DNA from 2 places in the Latilactobacillus curvatus JCM 1096 genome. Region 1 is predicted to be linked to the other one. Evidence: predicted binding sites of a transcription regulator. Region 1 holds the regulator's gene; the other holds the start of a gene.
The links. The regulator LexA, encoded in region 1, represses DNA repair genes until DNA is damaged. The targets are predictions, from matches to a motif close to CNAACANNTGTTNG.

Region 2: the regulator LexA is predicted to act here: its motif matches at 3,038-3,051, upstream of uvrB (excinuclease ABC subunit UvrB).

Annotation. Positions count from the first base shown of each region.
Region 1 covers NZ_CP026116.1:858,067-862,944, reverse strand. Annotated here, with positions in the region: gene recJ (single-stranded-DNA-specific exonuclease RecJ) at 1-1,262, shown strand, start outside; gene LCU_RS04525 (adenine phosphoribosyltransferase) at 1,297-1,815, shown strand; gene lexA (transcriptional repressor LexA) at 2,034-2,648, opposite strand; gene LCU_RS04515 (DUF896 domain-containing protein) at 2,784-3,026, shown strand; gene LCU_RS04510 (YneF family protein) at 3,107-3,334, shown strand; gene LCU_RS04505 (ABC transporter ATP-binding protein) at 3,491-4,878, shown strand, end outside.
Region 2 covers NZ_CP026116.1:90,985-95,862, reverse strand. Annotated here, with positions in the region: gene uvrA (excinuclease ABC subunit UvrA) at 1-885, opposite strand, end outside; gene uvrB (excinuclease ABC subunit UvrB) at 898-2,901, opposite strand; gene LCU_RS00590 (YfbR-like 5'-deoxynucleotidase) at 3,318-3,950, opposite strand; gene LCU_RS00585 (phospho-sugar mutase) at 4,063-4,878, opposite strand, start outside.

The DNA of each region.
Region 1 (4,878 bases):
CGACCTTAGTGTTGGCACATGAAGGCTGGCATGAAGGTGTGCTGGGGATTGTGGCGAGTCATATCGTTGAACAAACCGGTAAGCCAACTTTAGTGCTAGCAATTGATCTAGCAACTGGCCAAGCCAAGGGATCGGGACGAAGTGTTGAAGCATATCATCTCTTTAAAGCGCTTGATGCCCAACGCACATTGTTGACGCACTTTGGTGGGCATCATATGGCTGTTGGCTTAACGATGCCAGTCGATCAATTGGCTGCTTTACAAACGGCGATGAATACTTATGCCGCTGATAATCAGATTGATTTAACAACGAAACCCACATTGGCGGTTGATTTACAGCTCGCATTAGCTGATGTGACGCCCGATGTTTATCAAGCCATCAGTCAATTAGCTCCTTATGGCACGGATAACCCAGAACCTTTGATTGAAATGACGGTGCCATCCGTCACCAATGTGAAGCAGATCGGTGCGGATCAGAAGCATTTGAAATTTACGGCGGTTGATCAAGAAGCGCAGTTAGCAGTCTTAGCATTTAACCGTGGTGCGTTGTACGACGATTTACAAGCGGTGGAACAGTTGAAATTAGTTGGTCAACTAAGTGAGAATACTTGGCGCGGCAATACGACGTTGCAATTGATGCTGAAAGATTTACAAACGAGTGGGCAAGTGTTAATCGATCAACGGAGTAATCGGTTGACGCAACAGTTGTTTAAAGCTAGTGGCACCTATGTCTTTTTCAATGAGAAGCATCTGGCACAGCTACAAAGTTATATCCCAGCCGGCAGCCAAGCCATCTTAGCAGCCGATGTCGCACAGCAAGCAGAATTGATTGTGGTTGATGAACCAACTGATTTAGATGAATTTGAAGCCTTTTATCGCCAACAACAGGCCACTAAAATCAGCTTTATCTTCTATAGTAAGTATTCGGCATATCTTGATGGTATTCCTGATAAGAAACAGTTTGCGACTTTCTTGGTTTACCTACGTCAACATCCAGGAATTGAAAAAGCACGGTTAGGGGAATTAGCGACTTATCTAAAAATTAAATTGCCGCTATTAATTTTTATGTTGCAGGTGTTTTTTGACTTAGGATTTGTTAAAATAGAATGTGGTCTCATTTCGGCCGCGGAACAACCGGAAAAGCACGCATTAGAAAGTGCACCGAGTTATCAACAACGATTAGCTAAAATTGACATGGAAAAGCAGCTTGTTTACTCAACCTTCGCGGAGATGAAAGACTGGCTGGCAGGATTCAATCAGTAGCAAACTGTTGAAAGAGTTAAGGAGCGAATTTAAAATGGCAATCAACTTTAAAGATTACGTTGCAAGTGTGCCCAACTTCCCTGAAGAAGGTGTCACATTCCGTGACATCTCACCTTTGATGTCTGATGGTGAAGCATATGCAGCAGCAACCGACAAGATCGTCGAATACGCAAAGAGTAAAGGGGTCGAAATGATCGTTGGCCCTGAAGCCCGCGGATTCATCGTCGGCTGCCCAGTAGCTTACAAATTAGGCGTTGGTTTTGCACCAGCCCGTAAAAAAGGGAAGTTACCACGCGAAACCGTCTCAGCAAGTTACGGCTTGGAATACGGCGAATCAACATTATACATGCACAAAGACGCGGTCAAACCCGGTCAAAAAGTGTTGGTCACAGATGATTTACTCGCAACAGGCGGCACAATCGCCGCAACCATCAAAATGGTTGAAGAATTAGGTGGGATTGTTGTCGGAACAGCCTTTTTAATCGAACTAAACGATTTAAACGGTCGCGAAAAAATTAAAGACTACGATATCTTCAAATTAATGGATTATTAATGGATGTCTTTCTAAGCTGGGAGAGTCTGAGCATTAACTTAGGTTGGTGAATAACCGATGCAATCGGGTTGTTTGCGAGACGTGGCTAGACGGAAGAAATTGCATCAGAAAGCACGTTAAGAAAAAATGTAACGTCAGTCAGTCGCTAAACGTAAGGACCTGGCTGAAGGAACATGCTAAAAAAGGATTCGCCATAACGGCGAATCCTTTTTTGATAGCTACATTCTGTCGCGGTATAGGCCAACGACCTTACCTAAGATGCTAACTTCATTCAAAATAATGGGTTCAAATGTATCGTTTTCTGGTTGTAGCCGATAATGATCAGGTTCCTTGAAGAATCGTTTGCAAGTTGCTTCATCTTCAGCAGTCATTGCAATCACGATGTCACCGTTATCGGCAGTCGCTTGTTTACGAACGATCACTTCATCGCCGTCTAAAATTCCGGCATTAATCATACTTTCACCGCGAATCGTCAACATGAACAAATCTTGTTCAGTTTGTAGACTTGGTGGAATCGGGAAATAATCGGTCGCTTCTTCAACCGCTAAAATGGGCACCCCAGCTGTAACAACACCGAGAACCGGAATCTTCTTCTGTGATGCACCAATTGCTGTCAAACCAGCTGCTGTTAATTCAATGGCACGTGGTTTAGTCGGATCTTTTTGTAAAAAGCCTTTTTTCTCAAGGCGTGCTAAATGGCCATGAACGGTAGAAGTAGAGGATAAATTAACGGCTTCGCAAATTTCACGAACCGTTGGCGGATAACCTTTATCTTGAACGCGGTCATGGATAAAACGCAAGACCTCTAATTGCTTGGATTCTGTTCTCGTCATAAGAGCACCTCATTTGTTCTAATAGCTATATGTTAGCATACCTATAGCGGGATTTCAAACAAGCGTTCGTGTTTTTTGACATTTTACGGATTTTAGTCCAAAATAGACAAATAGGTTGAATTGGAGGGCAACAAGATGGCAATGGATCAAAAACGATTAGACCGAATTAATGAATTAGCACACAAAGCAAAAGCTGAAGGACTAACTGAAGCTGAAACAGCAGAACGTCAAACACTGCGCGATGCCTATTTAAAGGATTTCCGCGAAAGTTTCCGCTCACAAGTTGAGATGCTACAAGTGTATGACAAAGAAGGTAAGGAAGTCACTCCTGAAAAAGTGAAGGATATCCAACGGGAAAAAGGCTTGCGTGACGATTAATCTTAGAATTCCGCTTTCTTTTTAGGTTAATTATGTGTAAACTATTTAAGTGAACTGAATTAGGAAGGGGTGCATAAGATATGGGATTAGGCATTTTATTATTTGTCATTGGGGCTTTATTAGGCGCAGTCGCTGGTTTCTTTGGCGCACGTGCTTACATGAAGAAGTATTTCCAAGACAATCCACCAATTAACGAAGAAATGTTAAAGGCTATGATGATGCAAATGGGTCAAAAACCATCTGAAAAGAAATTAAATCAGATGATGAGCTCAATGAAAGCACAACAAAAACGTAGCAACAAAAAATAAAACAGTCAAGTCGGTTTTAAAAGGGTTTCTAACGAACAAGTCGTTTGTTAGAAGCTCTTTTTTTATCATAATAAGAACGGAAATACAAATGATTGTCCGGCTTAATTAAGATTGTTATAATAGGACTTATCGAATTTTAGAGGATAGGAGCACAACATGGGAATTTTTAAAAAACTAGGGTGGTATTTTAAACAAGAATACCGCCGCTATTTATGGGGCGTCATCTTTTTAGTCCTCGTGGCGATTGTCCAAATTGTGCCACCAAAAGTGATTGGGACCCTGGTTGATTTAATGGACGCCAAACAATTAACGGCCCAAAAATTAATCATGTGGCTCGGCGTCTTGTTAAGCGCAGCGATTTTACAATATATTTTTCGCTATGGTTGGCGGACCCGGATTTGGGGTGGCGCGGCTAAACTGGAACGGACATTGCGGAGTCGATTGTTCTGGCATTTCATGAAGATGGACACGACCTTCTTCCAAAAACATCGGACAGGTGACTTGATGGCACATGCCACGAATGATTTAACCGCGATTCAACAAGTGGCTGGTGCCGGTATTTTAACCTTTGCCGATTCAATCATCACTGGTGGGACAACGATTATTGCGATGGTGATTTTCGTTGACTGGCGCTTAACGTTGATGGCCTTGATTCCAATGCCCTTGTTGGCCGTTGCGTCACGACGGTTAGGTGCACATTTACACACAGCGTTTGGGCAATCACAGGCGGCTTTTTCACGGTTGAATGATAAAACCCAAGAGAGTGTCTCTGGGATTAAAGTCTTAAAAACGTTTGGCCAAGAAGAAGCTGATATTAAAGATTTCAACGAGATTGTCACGAAGACAATTGCGATTAATAAACGTGTGAATATGATTGATGGTTTATTTGATCCCGCCATCAGTTTGATTATCGGGTTAACGTACATTGTAACAATCATTTATGGCGGGACGTTGGTTATGAATCACAGCATTTCGATTGGTCAATTGATTTCGTTCATTAGTTATATCGCGGCGCTTGTTTGGCCAATGTTTGCGATTGGGCGCTTGTTCAACGTCTTGGAACGGGGCAATGCGAGTTATGATCGGGTTGATCAACTTTTGAAAGAAACCAGCACCATTGTCGAAGCACCGGATGCGATTCAAACACCAGCAACTGGCGATATTCATTATGCTGTTCAAAAATTTACGTACCCTGGCGACAAACAACCAACGCTCAAACAGGTGGCGTTCACTCTGCCACAAGGTAAAACGTTGGGCATTGTCGGAAAAGTTGGTTCGGGTAAAACCACACTGATTAAATTATTATTGCGTGAATATGATCAGTATCAAGGCGAGATTCAAATTGATGGTCACGATATCCGGGATTATTCGCTGGATGCGTTACTTGATAGTATCGGCTATGTGCCACAAGATAATTTCTTATTTTCAACGGATGTCCGCGACAATATTCGGTTTGCTGATTTTGACCGAAATCAAGCGGCGGTTGAAGATGCCGCGATTTCGAGTGCGGTGCATGATGATATTTTAACGTTTGTCCAAGGTTA
Region 2 (4,878 bases), 770 kb from region 1:
AGGAATCACTAAATCCATATCGACTTCTAGCTTAACCCCTAAACCATCACAGTCTGTGCAGGCCCCAAACGGTGCGTTGAACGAGAACAAGCGGGGTTCTAACGCGCCCACCGTAAAGCCACAGATTGGGCAGGCATAGTGTTCTGAGAAAAGTAGTTGTTCGCCACCGATGATATCGGCAGTCGCATACCCTTCTGATAAGCGCAGAGCCGCTTCGAACGAGTCAAATAAACGGGACCGGACACCGTCTTTGACGACGATTCGATCCACCACGATATTAATGTCGTGTTTTTTATTCTTATCCAATTCGATATCGGCACTAACGTCCATGACTTCACTATCGACTTGAACACGGACATAGCCTTCTCGTTGGATTTTTTCAAATACTTTTTTATGTTGCCCTTTTTTGCCACGAATAATCGGTGACATCACCTGGAGTTTCGTCTTCTCAGGTAACGCTAAGACACGATCAACCATCTGTTCAACGGATTGACTACTAATTTCAGTCCCATCGTTCGGACAGATTGGATGACCGACCCGCGCCCATAAAAGCCGGAGATAATCATTAATTTCCGTGACTGTCCCGACTGTCGAACGCGGATTTTTAGACGTTGTTTTTTGGTCGATCGAAATCGCAGGACTGAGCCCATCAATTGAATCAACATCCGGTTTATCCATCTGGCCTAAGAATTGGCGCGCATAAGCCGATAAACTCTCGACGTAGCGCCGTTGTCCTTCGGCATATAATGTATCAAACGCTAACGAACTCTTCCCAGAGCCCGACAATCCCGTCACAACCACCAGTTTATCCCGTGGAATTGTAACATCAATATCTTTTAAATTATGCGCTCTTGCGCCATGAATGACGATCTTATCATTTGCCATGCTTTACCTCTTTTAATCAATTTCACTCTTAATCTCTAAGATGGTATCCCGTAACGTAGCTGCCTGTTCGAAGTCCAGTTTCTTGGCCGCATTCCGCATTTGTTCAGATAACCGTTCTACCATTTCTAGTTTTTCAGCTTTCGACATACTATCGAAATCAATCTCGTTGGTCATCTTGACTTCTTCAGGGTGTTCGACTGATTGAACAACCGAAATCGCATCCCGAACTGGTTTGATAATCGTCTTCGGCGTCATGTGATGTGCTTCGTTGTAGGCTTCTTGAATCGAACGCCGCCGCTTGGTTTCATCCATTGCATTGCGCATCGAATCGGTAATCTTATCGGCATACAAAAGGACTTGCCCGTTTTGATTCCGAGAAGCACGGCCGATTGTTTGAATCAATGAGCGCTCGCTCCGCAAGAAACCTTCTTTATCGGCATCCAAAATTGCCACTAACGAGACTTCAGGGACGTCAATCCCTTCCCGCAACAAGTTAATCCCAATTAAGACGTCAAACTTACCAAGCCGTAAATCACGGATAATTTCCGTTCGTTCCAAAGTCTTGATATCACTATGCAAGTAACGGACTTTAATCCCCAGTTCTTTGAGATAGTCAGTTAAATCTTCCGACATCTTCTTGGTTAACGTTGTAATAAAGACGCGTTCGTTCTTTTCAATCCGATCATTAATTTCGCCGACCAAATCATCAATCTGGCCCATAATCGGCCGGACCTCAATATTCGGATCTAACAAGCCAGTTGGTCGAATAATCTGATCGACCTGAATATCGGTTTGTTCAGCTTCATAAGGGCCTGGAGTCGCAGAAACGTACATGATTTCATTGACGTGTTCTTCGAATTCAGGTAGCGTCAAAGGCCGATTATCAAGCGCACTTGGTAATCGGAACCCATAATCGATTAACATTTGCTTCCGGGCACGATCCCCGTTATACATCCCGCGAATTTGCGGCATCGTTACATGGGATTCATCAATCATCATGATTGAATCTTTCGGGAAGAAATCGAGCAACGTATAAGGTGGTTCCCCCGCCGCACGATCCTCCATGTGCCGTGAATAGTTTTCGATCCCCGAGCAATAGCCCATTTCTTGCATCATCTCAAGATCGTAATTCGTTCGTTGTTCCAAACGTTGGGCTTCCAACAACTTGCCGTCCGCCTTCAATTCCGTTAGTCGGCCTTCTAATTCAGCCTTGATACTCTTAATGGCTTTTTCCATCTTTTCTTCACTAGTCATGAAATGCGTTGCTGGGAAAATCGCAACATGTTCGCGTTCACCAATGACTTCACCGGTTAGCGCGTCAACTTCAACGATTCGATCAATCTCATCGCCGAAGAATTCAACCCGCAACGCATGATCATCACGTGAAGCCGGGAAAATCTCGACCACGTCACCACGGACGCGGAAACGGCCCCGTTGGAAATCAATGTCGTTCCGTTCAAATTGAATATCCACCAATTGACGCAATAAGTCATTGCGCTCAATCTCCATCCCTGGCCGTAACGAAAGGACGTGATCTTGATATTCATTCGGATCACCTAAGCCGAAAATACATGAAACCGACGCAACCACAATCACATCGTTGCGTTCCAACAGCGCACTGGTTGCTGAATGCCGTAGTTTGTCGATTTCGTCGTTAATACTCGAATCTTTTTCGATGTAGGTATCACTTGAAGGCACATAAGCTTCTGGTTGGTAATAATCGTAGTAACTGACAAAATATTCTACCGCGTTATTCGGGAAAAATTGCTTAAACTCGGCATAGAGCTGGCCTGCCAAAGTCTTATTATGCGAAATGATCAATGTTGGTTTGTTTAAATTCTTGATGACGTTCGACATCGTAAAGGTCTTCCCGGTCCCAGTCGCCCCCATCAAGACTTGTGCTTTTGCACCCGCCTCGAAGTTCTTAGTTAACGTTTCAATTGCCGCTGGTTGGTCCCCAGCTGGTTCATAGGGCGCCACTAAATCAAATTGGTTATCATTCTGTCGTTCAATCATCAAAAGCCTCCATTACCATTTGCTAGCGATAAAAGAAGACGCCGGGTAGAAGTTGCCCTCCACCATAACGTCTACTTACCGATTTTATAAAGAATAATATTCCTTGTCCTTTAAGTCATCCACTATTCTACCACACCGAACATACTTTCGCCAGAGTGCTGATTAAAGAGTGCGTCATTAAGCGGTTATCCTTTGAGGATTAGCCTAACCAGACGGATTAGCGACGCAGTCGATGATGCGGCTGGTGTAGCTAACCGGAAAAGGATGCTTAATGAAAGCACGTTTCAACTAAAGTGTGGAAACGTGCTGTTGTCAGTAGATTCCTGCGCTTTGCTACACTTGTCAAATCGCCGCTTATAGCGTCAATTCGCCAAGTTAGGCAAATGCTCTGAATCTGAGCGACTGACAACAGCACTCTATTCCGCTAGCGTCTGTCTCACTAATTGGGTTAGCTTCCCTCGATCTGCGAAGTCTTCACTCAGTAAATCTGGCAAGATTTCTTGGATGAAATAACGGGCGCATGCGAGATTTTGGTATTGCATAATCGTTTTTAAACTTTCCGCAAAAATTTCTAGAAAAGCATTCTCAGGATTACCTTTTTCAATTTCACCAAAAGACTCGTAGAGTAAATCAATCTTATCGGCAACGGCTAATAATTGCCCTTCCAAAGTTTCATCTTTTCCTTCACTCAAACGACGTTGATACCGTTCTTGTAAGAAATCTGGAATTTCATTTTTAATGAAGTTAGCGGTTAATGAACTTTCGACATTGGCCAACATCGTCCGCAATTCATGCGTTGCGTATTTGACCGGCGTCTTAATATCGCCGATAAACCGTTCCGTATAATCGTGGTTCAGTGCGCGTTCGTACAGCACTTGCCAATTAATCGTTTGCCCATTTTCTTCTTCAATATCGCCTAATAATTGCGCAATTTCTGCTACTTTAAAGGAGTGCGCTGCAACGGAATGTTCTTGATATTTAAACAATCCTGGTGCGCGATTTAGTGTCTCCAAATTATTCAAACCTTGCAAATATTGATGCATACCCATACCAAACTACCTCCCTTTTCTTACAAAAATAGACCGACTAACGCAGTAGTCCGTCTATTTACTGTTCTTTATTATAGGTAAGTTATCCTGAAATGTAAAACAGAAGCCCTATCTATTTTACAAGTTCATGAATTGCTTTTTCGAAGTTTGCTAACTTCAAATCAGCTGTTGCGGCATCATCAGCGGATGTCCCCACATAGAATTTCACTTTTGGTTCAGTCCCACTTGGGCGAATCGCAATCCAAGTGCCATCTTCTAAGTGATATTTCAGAACATTAGATGTTGGTAAATTGATGGGTTCAGTATGACCGTCCGCAAAAGTTTCTGTTTGTGTTTGGAAGTCTTCTGCTGAAGCGACTTTGATGCCGGCAAATTCAACTGGGCTTTCTTCACGACATTTAACCATCAAGTCAGCCATTTGTTGTGGGCCATTGACCCCTTCGAAATCAACTGCAGTCGTTTGTTCAGCGAAGTAGCCGTATTCCGCATATAATTCTTGAATGCCATCATACAAAGTCTTACCGTTTGACTTGTAATAAGCTGCAACTTCCGCTAATAAGACCAATGTTTGAATCGCATCTTTATCGCGAACGAATGGTTTCACTAAGTAGCCATAGCTTTCTTCGAAACCAAACATGAAGGTGTTTTCGTCTGTGTCTTCAAAGTGTTGAATTTGTTCAGCGATAAATTTGAAGCCGGTTAAGACATCAATCATCTTCACATTGTAGCTCGCTGCAATCTTCGTTGCCAATTCTGTTGACACGATTGACTTAACAGCCGCTGCATTGGCTGGTAATGTGCCAGCATCTTTACTAGCTTGTAAAATATAACGTAATAAAACAGAAGCGATTTGGTTCCCAGTCATCAATTGGTAACTCCCGTCTGGTTGACGCACAGCGGCGCCCAAACGGTCAGCATCTGGATCAGT